3 regions of the Delftia sp. S65 genome follow, and region 1 is predicted to be linked to each of the others. Evidence: riboswitches for the same ligand, from Rfam matches in the RefSeq annotation. Region 1 holds a riboswitch; each other region holds the start of a gene.
What was found. A riboswitch is a leader RNA that binds a small molecule or an ion and turns the genes downstream of it on or off. The one in region 1 is predicted to bind cobalamin.
Positions count from the first base shown of each region.

Region 2: it holds a riboswitch for cobalamin, as region 1 does, so the genes downstream of both, IAE24_RS22150 (TonB-dependent receptor domain-containing protein) here and IAE24_RS17065 (TonB-dependent receptor) in region 1, are expected to answer to the same signal.
Region 3: it holds a riboswitch for cobalamin, as region 1 does, so the genes downstream of both, IAE24_RS06180 (TonB-dependent receptor) here and IAE24_RS17065 (TonB-dependent receptor) in region 1, are expected to answer to the same signal.

Region 1 is NZ_JACVUR010000020.1:63,597-71,215, reverse strand. Features, by position in the region: gene IAE24_RS17065 (TonB-dependent receptor) at 1-1,966, opposite strand, end outside; cobalamin riboswitch at 2,088-2,406, opposite strand; gene IAE24_RS17060 (2OG-Fe(II) oxygenase) at 2,419-3,102, opposite strand; gene alkB (DNA oxidative demethylase AlkB) at 3,121-3,771, opposite strand; gene IAE24_RS17050 (2OG-Fe(II) oxygenase) at 3,784-4,515, opposite strand; gene IAE24_RS17045 (hypothetical protein) at 4,721-5,542, shown strand; gene IAE24_RS17040 (hypothetical protein) at 5,723-6,940, shown strand; gene IAE24_RS17035 (AAA family ATPase) at 6,937-7,619, shown strand, end outside.
Region 2 is NZ_JACVUR010000033.1:36,530-44,148, reverse strand. Features, by position in the region: gene IAE24_RS22170 (H-NS histone family protein) at 1-72, opposite strand, end outside; gene IAE24_RS22165 (sugar O-acetyltransferase) at 145-738, opposite strand; gene IAE24_RS22160 (heavy metal-binding domain-containing protein) at 865-1,185, shown strand; gene IAE24_RS22155 (ABC transporter substrate-binding protein) at 1,226-2,176, opposite strand; gene IAE24_RS22150 (TonB-dependent receptor domain-containing protein) at 2,182-4,086, opposite strand; cobalamin riboswitch at 4,157-4,382, opposite strand; gene IAE24_RS22145 (hypothetical protein) at 4,479-4,868, shown strand; gene IAE24_RS22140 (helix-turn-helix transcriptional regulator) at 4,894-5,085, shown strand; gene IAE24_RS22135 (sulfite exporter TauE/SafE family protein) at 5,095-5,901, opposite strand; gene IAE24_RS22130 (AraC family transcriptional regulator) at 6,030-6,797, shown strand; gene IAE24_RS22125 (MFS transporter) at 6,794-7,619, opposite strand, start outside.
Region 3 is NZ_JACVUR010000004.1:254,638-262,256, forward strand. Features, by position in the region: gene IAE24_RS06165 (ABC transporter ATP-binding protein) at 1-180, opposite strand, end outside; gene IAE24_RS06170 (FecCD family ABC transporter permease) at 177-1,199, opposite strand; gene IAE24_RS06175 (ABC transporter substrate-binding protein) at 1,196-2,137, opposite strand; gene IAE24_RS06180 (TonB-dependent receptor) at 2,148-4,388, opposite strand; cobalamin riboswitch at 4,518-4,798, opposite strand; gene IAE24_RS06185 (CHAD domain-containing protein) at 4,837-5,718, opposite strand; gene IAE24_RS06190 (YbaK/prolyl-tRNA synthetase associated domain-containing protein) at 5,788-6,279, opposite strand; gene IAE24_RS06195 (helix-turn-helix transcriptional regulator) at 6,346-6,987, shown strand; gene IAE24_RS06200 (threo-3-hydroxy-L-aspartate ammonia-lyase) at 7,032-7,619, shown strand, end outside.

The sequences.
Region 1 (7,619 bases):
CGTTGTTGCCAAAGCGGTCACCCACGTAGCGCAGGCCCAGCGAGGCCTGCCAGGCGCCCACGCGGTAGTGGCCCCAAAGGTTGGCCGTGGTCTTGGCCACGTTCTGCGGACGGTTGCCTGCGCGGTTGCCGCCGGCCTCGATGAGCTTGTCGAACTGGGCGTCCACGTACGACAGATTGCCCTCCACGCGCAGGGCGGGCGTGGCCTGGAAGGTGGCGGTGGCTTCCGCCCCGCGCGAGGACTGGCTGCCGCCCTGGATGGAGATGGCCGGGCGGTCGGGGTCGCGCGTGATGATGTCGTCCTTCTTGATGTCGAACACGGCCAGCGTCCATTCGCCGCGCCCGCCAGCCACCTGCTGCTTGATGCCGATCTCGGCCTGGCGGCCCTTGCTCAGCTTGTAAGCCGTGTTGGCCAGGTTCAGCGACACCAGGCTGTTGACGGGATCGTGTCCCGAGCTGATCTGCCCATAGACATGGGTGTTGCGGGCCAGCTCATAGGTCAGGCCCAGGCGCCAGGAGGTGGCGGCCAGCGTCTTGTTGAAATCCGTGCCGCCCACCAGCGAGTGGCTGGCAAAGTCGTAGACATCGCGGCGCAGGCCGGCCATGGCCAGCCAGCGGTTGCTGATGCGCCAGGCATCTTCCAGGTACAGGGCATGCTGGGTCACGCCGGTTTCTGTCTTGGCGGCGGTGAGATCGGGGCTGGCCCAGCTGCCATGCACGGGGTCCCAGGCCGAGACCGTAGACGAGCCACCATAGGGCGAGTTGTTGGACAGCCGCAGGTTGATGCGCGCGGCCTCCCAGCCCATGGCGATCTTGTGCGAGCCCCGGTCCACGTTCAGGCCCAGGCGGTTGCCGGTCTGCTCCAGGTCGTGCAGGATTTCCAGGTAGTCGGAGCGGCCCACGGTCCAGGTGGCGGGGTTGAGCGCGTAGGCCTCGATGTTGCGCCAGTGGCGGTCGGACTGCACGTGGTACAGCTCGTTGCGCACCGTCAGCCAGTCATTGGCCTTCCATTGCACCTTGGCGCGCAGGCGCTCGTCGGCATAGCGCAGCACGCTGTCTTCGGCGTTGTAGTTGCGGTCGCGCAGCGACTCCACCACCTTGCCGTCCAGGCCCGGCGTGCCCCAGTAGCGGCTGGGCTTTTGCACGCTGCGGTCGGCGATCAGGTCGATCTGCAGGTCGCTCGTGGGCTCCAAGCGCAGCGTGCTCATGAACTTGCCGTTGCGCGACTGGTCCAGATCGCGCTCGCCCGCGCTGCGGGCGGTGTAGCTGTCGATGCGGTAGCTGGCATAGGCGCCCAGGGCGCCGGTCACGCCCAGGCCCAGGCGCAGCGTGTCGTCCGTGCCCGCGCCCACCAGCACCTCGGCCGAGCTGGTGCGGCTGGGCTGCTTGCGGATGGCGTTGACCGTGGCGCCCATGGTGCCGCTGCCGTACATCAGCGAGGCCGGGCCGCGCAGCACGTCGATGCGCTCGTAGCCCCAGCTGTCACCCGGATAGGCCGTGGTGCCGGCGGCCACGCCCAGCACCATGCCGTCTTCGGCCACGCCCACGGAGTTCACGCCCGCAAAGCCGCGGCTGCTGAAGGACAGGCCGCCATTGCCCGGCGTGCTGCTGGCCGTCAGGCCCACGGTGCGCGTGACGGCGTCCACCAGGGCGTAGTCGCCGCGCTCCTGCATCTGCTCGGCAGAAACACCATCCACGCTGGCCGGCACTTCCTGGTTGGAGACGCCGGTATGGCTGGCAGAGCGCGCAGGCTGGGCCAGTTGCTGGCCGATGCGTTCGGCCTGGCCGGTGACCTGGACCTCGGGCAGGGCGGTTGATGGCGGCGTTGGGGTGGGGGTTTGGGTTTGAGCCTGCGCCGGCACGCAGATGAAGGCGCAGGCCAGGGCCAGCGGGCTCAGCCGCACGGAAAGGGACTGGGCAGCGCGAGCGCTGGAAACCCTGGAAAAGGAAGAATGCATTTCGAACATCGGTCTTCGACCGTCTGATGCGAAAGCAAGGCACTGCCACCTCTCCAGCCAGCGTGGGAGGAAGGGGAGCAGGGCGTTGCCATCCGCACCCCGCAGACAGTCAAGAAAACGCCTGCACAGCAGGCGCGAAACGCAGCAGGCCGGTCTCCGGGCTCACAAGCGGCGCAAGGACATGCCTTGCGCCCAGCGCCCCGTCTTCCCAATCCACCCGCGAAAAGCTGCATGTTGCAGACCACGCCATGAACCAGTGACAGCCTGTCATCGCCCCTCCGCAGGGTTGCGGAGACTGGCGGGACAGGCATGGAGCGCCTTGACTTGTTTACCGTTGCGGGGGCAGCCAAGGCCTGTGCCGGCAGCGCAAAAAGCATTTGCTGGCAGTCACCTTGTTCCCGTTTCATCCCCATGGCTGGCATGCGGACACCTGTTGCACGGATGCCTTTGCAGGCGCGGCATTATAGCCAGCGGTCCGTTTGCAGAGCCTTGGGCGCCTGGGGCACGTCGTGCAAAAGCAACTCCAGACCCAGCCACTCGCCACGGTGAACGCGGCTGATGGCATGCCGCAGATGCACACGGTAAAAGCCTGCCGCACCGCGCACCGGGCGCGGCCCCGTGGCGATGATGGCCGCATCCCCCAGGCCCAGCGGCAGCACCATGGGGCGCGATTGCATGCGCGGGCGCTGCTCGGTCATCACGAATTCGCCGCCCTCGAAATCCTGGCCCGGCCGGGACAGCAGCAGCACCAGCTGCAGCGGAAACACCGCCGCACCTTCGCTGTATGAACGCAGCGGGGCATGGCCCGCTTGCGGCACGCGCAGCAGATGTGGCTGCGGCTGCGTTTGGCCTGCTTGCCGGCCCTGACGCATGAAATCCTCGAAGCAGCCTGGCAACTCAGGCTGCATGCCCATGTGTTCGCGCCAGCGTTTGGCCAGGGCCAGCAGATGCCCGTACAGCACCGGGCGCCATGCCTGCATGGAGTGCGGCAGGCCAGGCACGGCGGCCGCCTCGCGGGCCAAGGCACGGCTTTCATCCGCAGTCAGCAGCTGCGGCAGCAGTGCATGGCCTTCGGCATCGAGCTCAGCGGCAATCCGCGCCCAATCCAGGCGGGCGAAGCGATCCTGGCTGTTGAGCCTATCCATTTCAGACCGTCCAACCATTCAGCCCGCCTTGCGAAAAGTGAGATTGATGCGCCGCCCGCCCAGCAGCGGGTGAGGCTGGTCCTTGAGCGGCAACACGCCGTGGTGGCGCAGCCGATCCACGCCGCCCCAGACCACCACGTCGCCATGCTGCAGCGGCACCCTGGCCGTGCTGTCCGCCCGCGCCAATCCTCCAAACAGAAAAGTGGCCGGCATGCCCAGGGACACCGAGACAATGGGCGCGCCCAGGTCGCGCTCGTCGCGGTCCTGGTGCAGGGAAAGCCGGGTGCCGGGCAGGTACTGGTTGATGAGGCAGGCATCGGGCACAAAGCCATCGAACCCCGCCGCAGCGGCCGCCTCGCCCGCCAGCCGTACAAACACGGCCGGCATGGCCGGCCAGGGCTGGCCGCTGAGTGGGTCGATGGCGCTGTAGCGGTAGCCGCGCCTGTCGCTGGTCCAGCCCAGCGCGCCGCAGTTGGTCATGGCCACCGACATGGTGAAGCCGCCCGGCGTGACCAGATGGCGCAGCGGCGCCCGCGCCGCAATGCCTTCGACCGCCTCCAGCAACTGCGCGGCATGGGGCAGGGCATGGCCGCGCAGCACCACGGATTGGGGGCCTATGGATTCGGCACCGGTAGGCTGTTCATCGGCGAAAAGATCCAGCGTGCTCATACCGGCCATCCATCAAAGTGCGTCATGAAAGATCAGCCCCACGGTATGGCGATGGCCGCTGTGGATGCGGCTGACCCCATGGCGCATGGCCACGCGGCGGTAGCCGGTGCGCCGCCCGGGCACGGGCCGGTGGCGCACGGCCAGGACCAGCGCATCGCCCTGGTCCAGTGCCATCACATCGGCCCGCTGCCGGTCGCCATCGGCCTGGGTGATGACGAACTCGCCACCCGTGAAGTCCCGCCCGGGCCGCGACAGCAGCAGCACCACCTGCAGCGGAAACACATGCTCTCCATAGACATCCTGGTGCAGGCAGTTGTAGTCGCCCGCACCGTATTGAAGGATGAGCGGCGTGGGCCGCAACTGGCCCTGCGCGTGGCAGCGCGCCAGGAAGTCCTGCAGCCGGTCCGGATAGCGCACCTCCAGCCCCATGCGCTGGTTCCAGAGATTGGCCACCGGCGCCAGGCGCAGATACAGCTGCTCGCGCAGGCGCTGCAGCAGCGGTGGCAAGGGGTAGTCGAAATATCGGTACTCGCCGCGCCCGAAACCGTGGCGTGCCATGACGATGCGGGAGCGAAAGCCGTCTTCCCTTGCGTAAAGAGTGGCCAGGTCGCGGCATTGCTGCGCATCCAGCAGGCCGGGCAGGCGCGCGCAGCCTTGCTCATCGAGCTGGTGCTCCATCTGCGTCCAGTGGCAGGGCGGGGCGGATTCGCAAGCTTCGTTGTCGAAAAGACCGAGGTTGTGCATGGCGGGCGGGGTTGGCGGTATGGGCGCTGCGGGCAATTGCCGCAGTCTAGGGCGGCGCCGCAGCGCCTGCATCCCGCTTCTTGCAGTGGACAGAATGTCAACCGGTGGAAGCGCCTGCCAGCCGCGTGCTGGACAGGCCTGGGAGGGCCGGCTGGCGGCTGCAATTGAACAATCGCGGCATTCCTGCAAACGCCTCAGGCCCGCCATGTCCAGCAACGTCCATCACCTCTATCTTTTCTTCGATACGCCCCTGCAGCTGCGCCGCGTGCAACTGATCTACCAGTACCTGGCCCGGCAGTCCTGGGAGCAGGCCGAGCGCTGGATCCATGAGCTGGACCCCGCCCTGGACCGGTCCGCGCTGTGGGATGACGACTGGGCCAATGCCAGCGCCCTGGGCCATCCCCAGCACCTGGAGCTGGGCTTTGACACCCGCACCACGGCCGGCATGCCCTGGCGATTGCTGGAGACGCTGTTCCAGCACGGGCTGCAGGCGGCGGTGCTGCATGTCTTCTACGACCAGGTGGGCGAGAGCGAGCGCTACCACTTCGATGCCGGCCAGTGGGTCAGCCACCATGCCTGGCTGTCCCGTTACCCGGAGCGCCAGGTGCTGGTCGATACGGATGGCGAGGTCTATCCGCAGCCCGGCCAGGAAGAGGGCGCCGACGGCACCGCCCTCACCAATCCGGCCCAGCCCATGACCATCACCCGGTTGCGCGAGCGGGACCAGGAGCGTGACCGCCAGGCCCAGGAATCCGTGCAGGCCCTGCTGGACACCATGGCCAGCCTGCGCAAGAGCGGCGTGTCGCCCGTGCAGGGCATCGTGGGGCTGTTCATGCTGCGGGCCGGCTTTCGCGGGCTGTGCGAGGCCGTGGCCTTCACCGTGATTGCGGCCCTGGCCTTCAGAGGCAAGGGACTGTGGCTCTGGCTGGCTTTGGGATTGGTGCTGGCGGTGGTGCTGCCTCTGTACCGCATGGCCGGCGCGCGACGGGAGTTTGCGGGGCAGGGTGGCGGCGATGCCGCATCCTGAGACAATCCGCGCTTGGCAAAATGAAACAAATTGCACAACACCAGCTGAATCCCAGGAGAGGGTGAACAGGATGAGGATACGGACCATGGCCCCGGCAGGGTGGATCTGCGCCAGCAGGCGCTGTTTTCCTGAGCGGAGCCGTCGCTGATGCAGCCCACCGCCATTGAACAGGGTGCTGCCGTGGCACCAGGCGTTCACGAGGATTTCGGCCATTTGCTGGGGCTGTACATGCGCCGCATCCGCGCCAGCGCCTCGGGCGTGGCCACCGAGATCGGGCTGAGCCGGGAAGCCGTCAACAACTGGAGGAATGGGGTTTCCCTGCCCAATCCGCGCTCGCGCGACCGGCTGGCCGCCTGCGCCCAGTACCTGCGCCTGACGGAGGCGGAGACCAATCGCCTGTTCTCCGCCGCTGGCTTTGCCACGGAGTTTCCGCTGCAGGCCGCCGCCGCCGGCGCCCAGCCTTTTGCAGGCTTCATGGACCGGCTTTTCGCCCAGTTGGCCCAGGCCCGGCCCTATGCCATCACCATGCTGCTGTCGCCCGCGCACTGGGGGCAGCCCCCGTTTCGCCAGGAACTGCTGCTGCGCGCCCGCGCCCAGTATGGCGCCGAGGCGGTGTTGCACATCCAGCCGCCCTACAGCGTGAGCACGGCTGCGGCCGACTACTTTGCGGCCCTGGGTCGGCAATGCGGGCTGGGCGAAGTGGGCTCGGACTACGAATTCGAGGCCCTGCTGGAAAAGCGCCTGCTGGCCGGCGGCCGGCTGTTCTGCCTGGTCAGCCGCTTCGAGCAGGGCACGGCGCAGCTGCGCGAGACACTGGCCGGCATTCTGCGCAGCCTCAGCGAAATGCACAGCGGCCGCCTGCACCTGCTGCTGTGCGGCAGCGAGGCCCTGGCCGACCTCAAGTACCGCAGCGGTGACCTGTCGCTGCTCAACATCGGCCAGGTGGCCCACTGGCCCGATCCCACGCTGGAAGACCTGGCCCTGATGGCGCGCCAGCGCTGGCCCGGCACGGCCTGGCCGGCCGAGGTCATCGAGGCATTGCAGGCGCTGACGGGCGGTCATCCCGCGCTTTTCGAGGAAGCGCTGCAATGGCTGGTGGAGCAGGGCGTGGGCGTCGCTTCCGTGCACTCGCCCCTGCTGCGCGCCCATCTGGTGGCCAGCGCGCGCCTGTGGCAGACCTTGCTGCCCCTGGCGCAGGAACCTGCCACGCGCGAGCAACTGCGCGGGCTGGTGGATGCGGCATCGCTGGGCCGTGCACGCCCCTATCTGCAGGATGCCGTGCTGCGGCGCCTGTTCTGGGGCAATCTGCTGCAGGTGCGCGGAGCAGGTGAGGGCGCCCATCTGCACTGGCGCTGCGACATTGCCCGCGAAGCCGCCGTGGCGGTGCTGCAGGCATGAGCGGCCTGGGCCGGCTTGTGCAACTGCCCAGATCCTGGTGGCGCGCCGCGCTGCTCGCCTTGGTCACGCTGTTCATCGGCACGGCCATCCTGCTGCCCCGCTACAACCCCGTCACCCGCAGCAGCCTGCAGGGCGCGGAAAGCTCGGGCCGGGTCTGGAACGAAATCATCCTGTGGCGCCTGGCCCTGATGGACTATGTGCGCCAGCATGAAAGCTGGCCGCAGGACCTGGCCAGCGTGGCGCCGGACATTGCCGAACCGCGCGTGCGCATGAGCTCGCCCAGTCCATTCGTGCTGCAGGCGGACGTGGCGCGCGACAGCCAGATGGGCGTGCTCGCCGGAACCCAGGTCCTGCTGCAACTGGACAGGCAACGCTGGGACTGGAGCTGCCAGGGCGGCCTGCCTCCGACTCCGCCGCGCTACCTGCCGCTGAACTGCAGCCCCTCGCCGGGCCAGCCCGAGCATGAACCCTTTGGATGGCTGCGCAGCGTCATCTGGACCAGCGCACTGGTCTTTGGCTGCCTGGCCCTGCTGTGGCTGGTGCGCCATCCGCTGATAGGCCCGGCACAGCTCAAGCCCGAGCGCCTGCGCCGCAAGCCCTACCAGCATCTGCCCCAGCTGGACCGGCTGCTGCGGCTCACCGGCCGCCGTTCCGCCGTCCTGCGCGCTGCAGGCATACG
Region 2 (7,619 bases), on a different contig from region 1:
GGTGCGGGCCTTGGCAATTTCCATGTCCAGCGCGGCCTTGGCCGCAAGGAGTTCTTTGAGGGACTGTGTCATTGGTGTCGTGAAATTTTGAAGCCAGATTATGGGGCTGATCGGGCAGCCGCGTGGAGTCCGGATCATGCAGGCCTAGGCAAGAAAGCCGGTCTTGTCCTGCTCCGTGATCGCGCGCACCACGCGGCACGGTACCCCTGCAGCGATCACTCCCGACGGAATGTCCCGCGTGACCACGCTGCCCGAGCCGATGATGGAATCGTCACCAATCGTCACACCCGGATTCAGATGACAGCCCGCGCCGATCCAGACCCGATTGCCAATGTGCACCGGCCTGGCAAAGCAGCCGCCCGCCGCGCGCTCGGCGGCATCGATCGCATGGTTGGCCGTATAGATGCCAACGCGCGGGGCCAGCAGCACATCGTTGCCGATATGGATGCCGCCGCCGTCGAGCATGATGCAGTCGAAATTGGCGTAGAAGTTGTCGCCTATATGGATGTTGCGGCCGAACTCGCACCGAAAGCCCGGCTCGAAATGCACGCGCGAACCCATGCTGCCCAGCAGACGCCCCAGCAGCGCCTGCCTTTCATCCGCAGGCCCGGCAAACGCTTCGTTGTAGGCATTCGCCAGCAGCACTGCCTGCTGCCGCGCCGCCACCAGCTCGGGCGACAAATCGTTGTACATCTGGCCAGTGCGCATGTGGGCGAACTGTCGGTCGAGGTCGGGCATTCGTGGTCTGTTGGGGATGCGGGAAAGGGGGCTATGCTGCCACAACTCTTTGGCCTGGATTGAGCCGATCGCCGGCCGGCTTGGCGCTCAAGGCTTATCTCCGTCACTCACCACCGAGGATTTCTCATGATCATCACCACCACCCCCCAGATCGAAGGCCGCCGCATCACCCGCTACTGCGGCGTGGTCGCGGGCGAGGCGATTTTGGGCGCCAATGTGTTCAAGGATTTGTTTGCCGGGCTGCGCGACATCGTGGGCGGGCGCTCGGCTACCTATGAGCGCGAGCTGCAGCGGGCGCGCGAGATTGCGCTCAAGGAGCTGGAGGAACGCGCCCAGGAATTGGGCGCGAATGCCGTGGTGGGGGTGGACCTGGATTACGAAGTGCTGGGCCAGGGCAACGGCATGTTGATGGTGTCTGCCAGCGGCACGGCCGTGGTGCTGGAGTAGGCAGGGTCATCGGCCAAGCGGGCCAAGCAGGCCAGCGAAGTCAACGAGGCGCCGTGCCCCGCATCTCCAGGCAGCGGGCCAGCGCCCGTGCCGCCTCGCCCAGGCGCGGGCCGGGTCGCGAGACCACGTCCGTCTCGACCAGGTCCAGCGCGCAGATGCGGCCGGAGCGCACGGCGGGCATGCGGCTCCAGCCGGGGCGGGTGGCAAAGCTGGCCGATGGCGTCTGCGGCGTGTGGATGATGAGTTCTGGCTGCTGGCGCAGCACGTATTCGGGCGTGATGCGGGGGAAGGGACCCAGTTTCTGCGGCAGCACATTGCGCGCGCCCAGGCGCTGCAGCAGCTGGCCTATGAAGGAGTCCGGCCCCGCCGCGTAAGGCGTGGCGTCCACCTCGAAATACACCTTCTGCCCGGCGGGCCCGTGCGCAGCCAGCGCCTTGGCCTGCTGGTCGACTTCGGCCTGCATGCGCGCCAGCAAGGCGTTGGCGCGCTGCACCTGCAGCAGCTGGTCGAGCTTGTGCAGCACCTGCTCCAGCTGCGCCATGTCGTTGGCGTCCAGCGCCAGCACAGGAATGCCGAAGCGCTCCAGCTGTGAGATGACGGGTGCGGAATACGCCATCAGCACCACGTCGGGCCTGAGCCGTACGGTGGCCTCCACCAGGGGGGCAAAGGTGTGGCCCAGCTTGGGCAGGGCGGCCACGCGCGCCGGGTGGTTGGAGAACTCGTCCACGCCCACGATGCGCTCGCAGACGTCCAGCGCGCACAGCGATTCGGTCAGCGAGGGCAGCAGCGAGACGATGCGCTGCGGCACGCGCTCCAGGCGCACCTGGCGCCCGCGCATGTCGGTGACGGTGTAGGCGGTGGTTGCCCCGCCCGTTCCCCCATCCGCCGCCTTTTGCGCAAAGGCGTTGCCCGTGCCGCCCGCGCAGGCCAGGGCTGCGGTCAGCAGCAGGATGCGGGGCAGGCGCACAAGCAGGCGCACAAGCAGGTGCATGGGGGTCAGGGCAGAGGTGTCCAGCGCACGCTGACGAACACGGTGCGGCCTGCGTTTGCATAGCCGCGCGTGGGGGCGTAGTCGCGGTCGGCGATGTTGTTGACACGGGCCAGCAGCGTCCATTGCCTGGTCAGCTGGCGCTGGGCGTAGAGGTTGACCACGCCGTAGCCGCCCAGCTTGAAGGTATTCGCCTCGTCTGCGTAGCGGCCGCTGTACAGCTGCGCTTCGCCGCCCAGCGTCCAGCCGACCGCCTGGGTGTCGGCGTTGAGCTTGAGCATGCGCTTGGAGCGGTAGGGCAGCAGCTTGCCGGTCTCCAGGTTCTCGGGGTTCATGAAGTCCAGCGAGGCGCCCAGGTTGGCGCTGCCCAGGCGCGTGCTGCCCGACAGCGTCAGGCCGGTGATTTCCACGCTCTGCCAGTTGCGGTAGCAGTTGCAGGGAACGGCGCTGTTCCAGTCGTAGGTGATGAGGTTCTTGAACTTGTTGCGGTAGACCACGGCCGAGAGGCGGTTGGCACCGGCCGCATAGTGCAGGCCCGTTTCCACGTTGGTGCTGCTTTCTGGCTTGAGGTCGGCCGCCGCCTGGCCCGTGAAGCGTTCGTACAGCGTGGGAGTTCTGAAGGCCGTGCCGGCCGATGCCACCCAGCGCCAGCGCTCGTCGATCTGCATGCCGTAGCCCAGGCCGCCCGTGGTCTTGTTCTGCTGGTCGCGCACCTGGTCGTGGCGCAGGTTGGCGTCGAACTGGTGGCGCCCCTCCGTCAGGCGCCAGCCGGCCGACAGGGAGTTCTGCACGCGCCGGCTGTCGGTGTTCTGCGTCCAGGCGTATTGGGTGTCCAGCTTGTCCTCGCGGCGCTCCAGGTCGATGTTGAAACGGTGCTGGCCCAGCGTGAACAGGTTCTGCAGCAGGTAGTTGGTGGAGCGGCCCTTGGCGCTTTCGGGCGACTGGGTGTGGCGGTCGCTTTGGCTGTCGGTATGGGAGATCTGGACCACGCTTTTGTACATGGCGTTCCAGCCGGCCTGCCAGCGCAGGCTGCCGGTGGTGTTCTTGACCACGTCGTAGTCGTCGAAAGGCGGCGGGCTCTGGTCGTAGTGGGTGCGCAGGCGGCTGTGCAGCAGGCTGGCGTCGATCTGGTGGATGCCCGTTTTGTAGCCCGCGTTGAGGCCCAGCGAGGTGTTGCTGTAGCCATCCTTGTCCGGGTTGGGCGAGAAGGTGTTGCCGGGGTAGACGTCGAAGCCGTCGCTGCGCTCGTCAGCCAGGTTCAGCCCATAGGTGAAGCCGTTGGCCCCGCCCTGAAATCCCGTGGCCAGCTTGCTGGTGCCCTGGTTGCCTATGCCCGCCTCGGCATAGGCGCGGGTCTGGCCGTCCGCCCGCTTGGTGAAAATCTGGATCACGCCGCCCATGGCGTCTGAGCCATAGATGGCTGCGGCCGGGCCGCGCAGCACCTCGATGCGGTCAATCTGCGCCAGCGGCAGGGTGGACCAGACCGCGCCGCCCTGCAGCTCCTGCGAGCTGTAGCGCACGCCGTCGATGAACACGGCAGTGTGCTGGTTGCTGGTGCCGCGCAGGTAGACCGAGGTGACTTGGCCCGGCCCGCCATTGCGGTTGATCTGCACGCCCGGCACCTGCACCAGCAGGTCGGCCACGCCCGTGGCGCCGCTGCGGGCAATGGTCTCGGCGTCGATCACGGTCATGTCGGCCGTGACGGTGCGCAGGGACTGTTCGCTGCGCGAGGCGGTGACGACCACCGTATCGAGCTGGGAGGCCTGTGCGCGCTGCGCCTGTTGTGCCTGTGCTTGGGCCTGGCAGGCCAGCAGCGAGGCCGCAGCCAGGGCGGACAACGTGCGGAGTACGGGGAACGCCGAGGGCGAGAGAAGAGCGGCGCTAGGGGCGCGCGCGAGGGCGAGGGTGTGCATGGATGCGAGCCAGTTGCGCGCCAGCGACCCCGCCGGCACGGAAACCACAAAGACCGGCTGCGCTGCATGCGCGGCCGGCCGCCTGTTGGCCGGTATCCAGACTGGTGACGCACTCGCCAAGGCCTTCCCGGGCTGTACGCCCAGTGGCACGGGTTTGGCGGGGGCCGGTGCCATGCACGCGGCGTTTCACTCACTGTTGCGGGGGCAGTACATGCGGGCGGCTTTATCTGGCCGCCCCATGTTTCCCGTTTAACCGCAGCCCCTGGGGCTGCTGGCACCAACGGCGGCGATTGTACGGCGGGGCGTTCAGTACCGATGTAAAGCTTGCTTGACATGTCCGCAGATGACATCGCACAATGTCAAGCATCCTTTACACATTGCGAGAGACTTCCATGAATCAAACAACGGTCACCAACCGCCGCTACCAGAAGGAACTTGGATTTGCGCTGCTGCTCTACATGGCGCTGCTTGTGGGGGCGCTTTTGCTCAGTGCCGACATGCAGGCCGGGGCCCTGCGCACAGCGCTGCTGCTGAGCCCCATGCTGGCGTTTGCGCTGGCCGTGCGGGCCATCGTGCGCCTGGTGCGCGATACCGACGAGTTCCTGCGCAAGTCCATGCTGGAGCAGCTGGCGATTGCAGCGGCGGGCACGGCCGGCATCACCTTCACCTACGGATTCCTGGAAATGGCAGGTTTTCCCAAGCTCAGCATGTTCATGGTGTGGCCCTTGATGGGTGCGCTCTGGGTGGCGGCTTCGGTGGCCCACTGGCTGCGCAGCCGATGAGCTGTTCCGCCAAAGTGCCCCTCCCATGAAAAACACCATCCGTGAACTGCGCGCCCAGCGCGGCTGGAGCCAGGCTGCGCTGGCGGACCTGCTGGGCGTGTCGCGCCAGACCGTCAATGCCATAGAGACGGGCCGCTACGACCCCAGCCTGCCGCTGGCCTTTGCCATCGCCCGGGTGTTCGAGACCCGGATCGAGGCGATCTTCCAGGAGGGTTGAGCGCAGCGCTCAGGCCATGATCATGACCAGCAGCACCAGGCCCAGCAGGGTCAGGTAGGCCTTGGCATGCAGGGCATCGGGAATGCGGCCGATCAGCGGGGCCGCCAGCCTGATGCCCGTCCACGATCCGGCCGTCAGCAGCGCAAAGGCCTGCAGGTCCACATAGCCCACATGCCAGGGGCCCAGCCCCGCGCCCCGCGATGCCAGCATGTAGGCAGCGGTGCCCGCCACGGCCATGGGCAGGGACAGCGGGCTGGCCATGGCCGTGGCCGCCGCCATGCTCGCGCCACGCCGGCGCATGAGCGGCACGGTCATCACGCTGCCGCCCACGCCCAGGAAGGCCGCGATCGCACCAATGGCCAGGCCCGCTGTGGCCGCCGCCCGCCGGCCCATTGGTTGCATGCCGGCGGCGGTGCCGTGCACGAAGCCCGGGCGCAGCAGCGCGTCGGCAATGGTCAGCGCAAGGTAGGCAATGAAAGCCCAGCGCACCCAGTCGCCGCTGATCCAGGTGGCGGCCGCCGCGCCCGCCACGGCGCCGGCCGCGATGAAGCCGGCCAGTGGCCGTACCTGATCCCAGGGCAGGGCGCCCGCGCGGTGCTGGCGCAGCGTGGCCATGGAGGCGCCGAAAATCATCACGCAGGTGGAGGTGGCCACGGCAATGTGCATGGCAGCCTGGCCAATGGCGGAGTCCGCGCCGTGGATGGAGGTCAGCAGCGCATAAAGCAGCGGAACGGCCACGAAGCCGCCGCCAAAGCCGAAGAGCACGGTGGTCACGCCGGCAAGCACACCGAAAGCCAGCAGCAGGAGAGGGAACACAGACAGTCCTTTGGAAAAAACGAGCAAGGACTGAACCTTAGGATGCCGCGGTTTGGCCTGCTTTCGCGGATAGGTCAATAATCCTCGAATTCCTGCCAAAGCCTGTTGGCTGTTTTCCGGACATTCCCATGCTCAACATCCCGCTGCATTCCGTGGACGCCGTGGCGCGCGATGTGCTGGCCATCGGCACCGATTACACGCCTGGCACGCTGCTGCCCACGCACAGCCACCGGCGTGCCCAGTTTCTCTACGGGATGAGCGGGCTGATGGAAGTGGAAACCGACGACGGCGCCTGGACCATCCCGCCCTACAGCGGCGTGTGGATTCCGGCCAGCAAGCCGCACAGTGTGCGCATGCAGGGCGTGAGCACGCGCAGCCTGTACATCGAACCGGCTGCTGCGCCCCGCCCGGGTGTGCATTGCGAGGCCCTGGTCGTCACCCCGCTGCTGCACCAGTTACTGCTGTCCTGCGCCGACCTGCCGGCGCTGTACGACGAAGCGGGCCGCGACGGTGCCCTGGTCACGCTGGTGCTGCACGAGTTGGCCTCGGCCCGCAGCCTGCCGCTGTTCGCGCCCATTCCCCGCGATGAAAAGCTGGCCGCCCTGTGCAAGCAGTTCCTGGCCCAGCCCAGCATCCGCGCCACGCCCCAGGATTGGGCACAGGCGTTGAACAAGAGCCTGCGCACCTTCAGCCGGTTTTTCCAGCAGCACACAGGCATGGCCTTTGGCGCCTGGCGCCAGCAGGCCTGCCTGCTGGCGGCGGTGTCGCGTCTGTCTGCGGGCGCCTCGGTCACGCAGGTGGCGCTGGATTTGGGCTATGACAGCCCCAGCGCGTTTTCCACCATGTTCCGCAAGGCATTGGGCCGGGTGCCTTCGGAGCTGGTGAGCCGGGTCTAGGCGGGAACGCTGGCCTGGGCAGCCGTCTCCCGTGTCATGGCCCAGAACACCAGGGCCGCCAGGCTGAACGCCGCCCCCGCCACGCAGACGCCGTGCCAGCCAAACCGCGCGTAGGCATTGGTGGCAATCAGCGCGCCCAGCCCGCTGCCCACGGCATAGAACAGCATGTACAGGCCCACCAGCCGGCTGTGGGCCTGCGGGTTGCTGCGAAAGATCAGGCTCTGGTTGGTCACATGCAGGGCCTGGCCGCCCAGGTCCAGCAGCACGATGCCGGCGACCAGCACCCACAGCGACTGCTCCAGCAGCGCAATCGGCGCCCAGGCCAGCAGCAGGATCACCAGCGCGCCCAGGCTGGTGCGCTGCGCGAAACCCTGGTCGGCCCAGTGGCCGGCACGGGCTGCTGCCAGTGCGCCCACCACGCCCGCCAGGCCAAAGGCGCCGATGGCCGTGAGCGACAGGCTGTAGGGCGGTGCGCTCAGCGGCAGGACCAGGGCGCTCCAGAAGATGTTGAAGGTGGCAAACATCAGCAGGGCCAGCATGCCGCGTGTGCGCAGCATGCGGTCCTGGCGCAGCAGCTGGAGCATGGAGGCGAGCAGTTGCGTGTAGCTGGGTGCATGCAAGGGCACCGCCAGCCGGGGCAGTTGCCGCCACAGGAGCCAGGCCAGGGCCAGCATCAACAGGGCCGAGCAGGCATAGACGCCACGCCAGCCAGCCAGGTCACCCACGGCGCCGGCAAACACGCGCGCCAAAAGCAGGCCGATGAAAACACCGCCCTGGGCCGCGCCCACCACGCGCCCGCGCTCATGCGCCTGGCTGGCGCTG
Region 3 (7,619 bases), on a different contig from region 1:
CAGCCCCGCCAGCAGGGACAGCAGGCTGGACTTGCCCGCGCCATTGGGTCCGACCAGGGCCACGGCGCCGCAGGCGGGCAGCTGCAGCGAGACGGCGTCCAGCACGCTGCGGCCACGGTGGCGCAGCGTGAGGGACCGGGCCTGCAGGCGTGGTGGGGCGCAAGGGATGGCACCGTTCATGCGGACCTCAGCCTGCGCGCCAGCAGCACGATGAAGAAGGGCCCGCCGGCCACGGCCGTGACCAGGCCCAGCGGGATTTCGGCCGGCGGCAGCACGCTGCGCGCAATCGCGTCGGCCAGCGTGACGATGATGGCGCCCGTGAGCGCCGACGCCGGCAGGGCCGCGCGGTGCAGCGGTCCCGCCATCCAGCGCGCGATGTGCGGCGCAGCCAGCCCCACGAAGGCCACCAGCCCGCCATAGGCCACGGCCACGGCCACCACCAGCGAGCCGGCCAGCACGGCCAGCGGCGTGAAGCGCGCCACATCCAGGCCGAAGCCCTGGGCCGCATCGGCACCCAGGCCCAGCAGGTCCAGCCCGCGCGCCAGCGCCATGGCCCCGGCCAGGCAGGCCAGGGAGGCACCGGCCAGCAGGCCCAGCCCGCTCCAGGACGGCGTCTGTATGCCCCCCAGCACCCAGCTGAGCACCACCTGCAGGCTCACCGTCTCATCGGACAGCGCCAGCATCAGGAACGAGCGCAGCGCGCCCAGCACGGCCGCCAGCGCCACGCCGGCCAGCAGCATGCCGGCCGCATCGGTGGCACCGGCCACGCGCGAGACGGCCAGCACCAGCATGGTCGAGCCCCAGGCGCCCGCAAAGGCCAGCACGGGCAGCGTCCAGGCCTGGGGCAGGCCGAACAATAGATGCATGGGAACCAGCAAGGCGACAGTCGCCCCCAGCGCCGCGCCGCCCGAGGCGCCCAGCAGATAGGGCTCGGCCAGCGGATTGCGGAACACGCCCTGGAAGATGGCTCCCGACAGGCCCAGCAGCGCGCCCACCAGGGCGGCTGCCAGCACGCGCGGCACGCGCCACTGCAGCAGCAGCCGGCTGCGCAGGCTGTCTTCGCCGCCCAGCGCGGCCAGCAGGTCGGCCGGGCTGGCCCACTGGTGGCCCGCGCAGGCGGCGATCAGCAGGCTGGCCAGCAGCAGCAGGACCGCACCGGCCCAGGGGCGCCACGCAGGTGTCCGTGAAAGGGAATTCATGCGGCCTCCCCGGCCCAGGCCGCAGGGTGCAGCCAGCGCGAGAGCTTTTCCACGCCGCCGAAGGTGCGCGGCCCGGGAATCAGGAACTCGGCGCGCGCCACTGTGGTGGCCCGGCCGCCGCGCACGGCACGCAGGTCGCGCCAGCCGCGCTGGCCGATCAGGTCCTGCATGGCCTCCTGCGTGCCTGCGAACAGCAGCACATCAGGGTCGGCGGCCAGCACGGCCTCGGGCGAGACCTGGGGCACCGTGCCCAGGCCGTCCAGCGCGAACGCGGCGCCCGCGCGCACCATGGCCTCGCCGGTATAGGTGCCCGGCCGGGCCGCCAGCAGCATGCCGTTGCCCAGCCGGCCCGTGACCATGAGGGCGCGCGGCCGGGGCTGGTCGGCCACCTGCCGGTCCACGCGCAGCAGCCGCGCTTCCTGCGCCAGGGCCAGCGCCTGGCCGCGCGCCTGCACGCCCGTGGCGCGGGCCACCAGGCGCAGGTTGTCCATCACCTCGGCCAGCGAGCGGCTGAGCAGCACCATCACCGGCACGCCGATGCGCTCCATGGGATCGACCAGCTGGTGCGCCGCCTGGCGCGCGGGCGTGACGATGACCAGGTCCGGCTGGCGCGCCACCACGGCGTCAACCGAGAACCCCAGCCGCCCGCCCACCTTGGGAATGCGCTCCACGCCCGGTGGAAAGCGCGTGAAATCCTCCACGCCCACCACGCGGTCCAGCAGGCCCAGCGCGGCCACCAGCTCGGTGTTGGAGGCAAAGATGGAGACGATGCGCTGCGGCGGCGCAGCAATCTCCACGCGCCGGCCCAGCGCATCCTGCAGCACCACCGGCCCGCCTGCAGCGACGGTGTCGGCCCATGCCGCGGGCAGGCCGCAGGCCAGGGCCGCCGCCGCGCCCTGGCGCAGCAACTGGCGGCGCGTGGTGCTGGATTGCCTCATGCCGTGGTCCTCAAAACTCTGCTTGCAGGCCGACCATGAGTTCGCGCCCGGCCATCGACGTTCCGCAGCCGCCGTTCTGGTACGCCGGGTTGGCGATGCAGGGCGCACGGTCCAGCGCGATGAAGATGGGATGGCGGTTCAGGTCGAACAGGTTGTTGACGGCCGCGAACAGCTTGACACCGCGCGACACGCGGTAGTCGGCCCGCAGGTTCCAGATGGTGAAGGCACCTTTGCGGTGGATGAAGGTGCTGCTGGGCTCGCCCTGCGGGATGAGCAGCGCCTCTTCCGTGTCGTACCACATGGGACCGCGCAGCAGCGTGGACAGCTGCAGGCTCCAGTCGCCCTGCAGCCGCCCGCTGCCGCGCCCGTAGCGCACGCCGGCCGAGGCCTCGTAGCGGTACATGCGCTGCACCTTGTCGGTATTGGCCGAGGCGGCCGAGCCCTTGTCCCGCATGCTGAAGTGGTAGTAGCCGCCAGCCCAGGCCTTGAGCTGGTGGCCCGTCAGGTTCAGCGCCCGCGCCAGGTCCATGTCGGCCTGCATTTCCAGGCCGCGCGCCACGATGTCGGCCGCGTTGTTGGCGTAGTCCGAGGTGTTGGTCGTGGCCCCGCGCGAGACGGTGATGATGCGGTCGCTGATGGTGTTCTGGAACAGGGCCGCATCCACGCGCCAGCCAGGCTGCTGCAGCGCGGCGCCGACCTCGATCTGGCGGCTGGTCTCGGGCTTGAGGTTGGGGTTGCCGAAGGTGCGGCCACCGCCGACGGCCGTGAAGTCCGAGGCCAGCTCCGTGGCCGTGGGCGCGCGGAAACCCGTGGAGGCCGCAGCGCGCAGCGTGAGCCGGTCCGTGGCTTTCCAGGTGGCGCCGGCCGACCAGGTGTGGTTGTCGTAGTCGCGCGTGCTGGCCTGGGCCAGGGCGAGATTGGGCGTATCGTCGAAACGCGTCGTGCCCCAGGTCTTGCGCAGGCCGGCACGCAGGGTCAGGCGGTCGTCGAACAGGGTCTGCGCGTCCTCGAAGTACAGCGCGTGCACCTGCTCGGTCTGGTTGTTGTCGTAGGGCGCGACCTGGCCCGCCGGGCCGCCCGGCATGGCCACGCGCAGGCGGTCGGAGCGCAGCTTGCTGCGCTCCCAGTCAAAGCCCATCAGCAGGTCATTGGTCTGGCTGACACGCAGGCGCGGCTGAAAGCGCAGGCCCGTGGCGTCCAGCTGGCGATGGTTGTAGTCGCGCGCCGTGCCGGGCACGGCACTGTTGCCCGAGCGGATCACGGGCGATGCCCAGTTGAACTCATCGGTATCGACCAGGCTGTAGAGGTGGGTCGTCCAGCTCAGGCGCTGGCCGGGCAGTGCGCCCTCGTAGGTCAGGTCCAGCGAGCGGTTGCTGCGGTTGTCGCGGCTGTAGATGTTGGCGCCCGATCCGCGAAAGCCTGCGTTGTAGATGCCGTCCGTGCGCAGTTGCAGCTCCACGCGGTGCAGCTCGTGCAGCTGCCAGCCCAGGGCGCCGCTGGCGCCGCGCCGCTTCCAGCCCGTGTTCTCCATGCGCGTGCCGCCGTCGCCCGACTCGTAGTCGCCGCGCCCGCCTGCGCTCACGCCGAAGTACCAGTCGAAGCGGTCATTGGCGCCGGCCGTCTGCGCATCGGTGCGCCACAGGTCCCATGAACCGGCCTGGACCTGAGCGCGCGTGCCGGGTGCGGTAGCTCCCGTCTTCATGATGATGTTGACCACCCCGCCCATGGCCTGGCTGCCGTAGATCACCGAGGACGGGCCGCGCACGATCTCGATGCGCTCCACATCCGAGGGGCTGAGCTTGGACAGGTTGGCCGTGCCCGCGCGCCGGCCGTTGACCAGCACCAGCACCTGGCTGCGGAAGTCGCGCCCCTGGCCGTCGGTGGAGGCGCCGCGCAGGTTCATCGAGGTCTGGGCCGCCGTCCATTCGCTGAGAAAGCCCACGGCGTTCTCGGCCAGCAGGTCGGTGACCGAGCGCGCGCTGGAGCGCTCTATGGCCTCGCGGTCGATGGTCTGCGTGGTGCCCGCGATGCGGCTGCGCGCCTCGGGCCGCGCGGTGGCGGTCACGAAGACGGCGTCCAGCGCATCGTCGGCGGAGTCCGTGGATCGGCCCGAGGCCGGCTCCTGCGCGGCGCCGGCCGCTGCAGCGCAGCTGGCCAGCAGGACGGCGGCCGCTACGGGCCGCAGGCTGGAGACAAGAGGGAGAACAGAGAGAAGGCCGGAGGAATCGGCGGCCGAAGAAGCGAAGCGCATGCGTTGAACCCAACTGCCCCACTCACCCGCGGGGCCTATCGTCTGAACCACGCCGCACAGCGCGCACGCCGGAGCCGGCCACGGCAGCGCAGGCTGGGGCCGGACCGGACAGGCGCACTCCCGCGGCGTCCGAAAGCAATGCAGAAGGCCGGTATCCGGGCTTGCGGAACGCTGCGGCGCGCAGGGTGGGCGCGCTGCGGCAGGCATCCCCGCCTTCCCATGCCCGAGAAGGACACAGTGGCTTGCGGCGCGTGGTTTGTGGGGCGTCCGCGTGGGGAGTTGTATTCCGCTGACCGTTGCGGGGGCAGCGCAGGCATTGCGAGCGGCCACCTCGATGGCATCGCGCACCTGCTTCCCGTTGAACCCCTGGCCGGTGAACGGCATGGGGCACCTTCAGCAACAGCGCACCGCCACGGCCCAGGGGCTGCGGCGGTGCGCCAGCGGCGGATTATCGCCCAGCCCAGAAGCCCGGCACCCGGGCCAGCGCCCGCAGCGCGCGACGGCTGCTGCGCGCGCTGGTGGCCAGGCGGGCCTGCAGGTAGCCGGCGGCGAACCAGGCGCGCGGATCCGTGCCGGCCTCGTCACGAAAATGCTCCGCCGCCACGGCCATGTCGTTGTGCAGGCCCAGCGCGTCCTGGGCGGGCACCAGCGCCTCGGCAAAGCGCCGGCCCTTTTTGCCGGGCCACATTCCGGGCGCGAATTCCCGCGCAAAGTCCGCCAGGTAGCGCAGGCGCTTGAGCCGCTTGCGCACGCGGTGCTGCTGCGCCAGCGACAGGCGGTCGAAGTGCCGGCCGTCGCGCAGCACCTGGCGGTGCAGGCGCGCCAGCCGCCGTGCCAGGTACTTGCGCGTGCCTGCGGCGGACAGGTGGGCAAAACGGGCCGATGGCTCTGCCTGCGGCGCCTGCGCCAGCGCCTGGATCCCGGCCAGCGCGTGCAGGAATGGCGGCTCGCGCACGGCAGCGGCTGCATCCGCCTGCACGGCCTGCGGCGCCTGCCAGTCGCACAGGGGCGCATGGGCGGCCTGCAGCAGCGGGCGCACCACATCGGCCAGCGTATCGGCATCGCGCAGCGTGCCCAACTGCGCAAAGGCCTGGGCCAGGGGTTCATCCCATTCGGCGCGCATGCCGGGCGCCAGCCCTGCGCACTCACGCAGCACGGTGCGCAGGCGCCGCAGGGCCACGCGCAGCTGGTGGATGGTCTCGGCATCGCTGCCACCGCCCTCCAAGACCGCCAGATGCGACTGCACCTGGGCCAGGGCAGCAGCCAGCGCCGCACGCACAAAGCCGGCCGCATCGGGCCGGTCAGGGTGCTGCTTCGCAGGGGTGGACATGGTCAGGCAAGGAGATGTGGACGTTGCCGACGATTGTGGGCGCAGCGCCGCGCCAGGGTCAATCCATGGTCAATCGGCGCCCTCCCCGCTCAGGCTGTGCAGCGCGGGCCGGGCAATGCGCACATAGTCGGCCGAGTCCAGCACGATGGAGCGGTCCAGCCGGCCCGCGTTGAAGGCGATCTCGCCAAAGCGCTCGACCAGGGCCGGGTCCACCACCAGGCGCACCTGCGGGTTGAAGGAGAACGGCGGCACCGATCCCATCACGCAGCCCGTGGCGGCCTGGGCCTCCTCGGGCGAGGCCAGCGTGGCCTTGCGCACGCCCACGGCCTGGGCTAGGCGCTTGAAGTCCAGCTTGCGGTCGCCGGGCAGCACGGCCAGGAACAGCTGGGGATCGCCCGCACCGGCCGCATCGCGGCTCTTGCAGAGCATGGCCTTGGCGCCCTGGCCGGGGGCGGTGCCCCGGATTTCGGCGACCAGGTCAGAGCGGCCTTCGGCCGGATGTTCCAGCACGCGAAAACGCGCGCCCTGGGATTGCAGCAGGTCTACAAGGGTGTCGAACATGGTGGAAAGCGCAGAGAAGTCGTCTGGATTTTGACATTTTGTCCAATTCAAAACAAAATGTCCAACATGACCCAACGAACCCCTGAACAGCGCCAGCTTCTGGACCAGTTGGCCCAGATCGCCGAAGGCCTGGGCCAGACCTTTGCCCCGTTCTGCGAGGTGGTGGTGCATGACCTGCTCGACCCCTCCCATGCGGTGCTGGCCATCCACAACAACCTGTCGGGCCGCGAAGTGGGCCAGGGCGCGACGGAGCTGGGCCTGGCCCGCATCCTCGACCCCGGCTACGAGCAGGTCATCGCCAACTACCCCAACCAGTTCGCCGATGGCCGCCAGGCCAAGAGCACGTCCATCGGCATCCGCGACTCCGAGGGCCGCTACATCGCCGCGCTGTGCATGAATGTGGACCTGACGATGTTCCAGGGCTTCCAGGGCATGCTCAACCGCTTTGCCGCCGTCAGCGGCGACACCCCCGCGCGCGAAATGCTGGACCCCACGGGCGCCGGCGCAGGCGCCGACACGGTGCGTGCCCGCATCGACCAGTTCGCGGCCCGCCTGGCGACCACGCCGCGCGCCCTCAAGCCCGAGGAGCGCCGCGCCCTGGTCCGCGAGCTCAAGGGCGCCGGCCTGCTCGATGTGCGCCGCTCCATGGAGACCATTGCCGCCCACCTGGGCGTGTCGCGCGCCACGGTCTACAGCTACGCCAAATAGCTTCCGGCACCCCGCCGGTCTGCAACCCCTTCTCTCCCGTACCGATGACAAGCCTTCCCACCTACGACGACGTGGCCGCAGCGGCCCAACGCATCCAGGGCCATGCCCACCGCACGCCCGTGCTCACCTCGCGCACGCTGGACGATGCGCTGGGCGCCCGCGTCTTCCTGAAGTGCGAGAACCTGCAGCGCATGGGCGCCTTCAAGTTCCGCGGCGCCTTCAACGCCCTGTCTCGCTTCAGCCCGGCGCAGCGCAAGGCCGGCGTGGTGGCGTTTTCCTCGGGCAACCACGCCCAGGCCATCGCCCTGGCAGCACGGCTGCTGGAGATCCCCGCCACCATCGTCATGCCGCATGACGCGCCCGCCGCCAAGGTGGCGGCCACCAAGGGCTATGGCGGCCAGGTGGTGGTCTACGACCGCTATACCGAAGACCGCGAGCAGATCGGCCGCGACCTGGCCGAGCGCCACGGCCTGACCCTGATCCCGCCCTACGACCATGCCGACGTGCTGGCCGGCCAGGGCACGGCCGCCAAGGAACTGTTCGAGGAAACCGGCCCGCTGGACGCCCTCTTCGTGCCGCTGGGCGGCGGCGGCCTGCTGTCAGGCACCGCCCTGTCCACGCGTGCGCTCAGC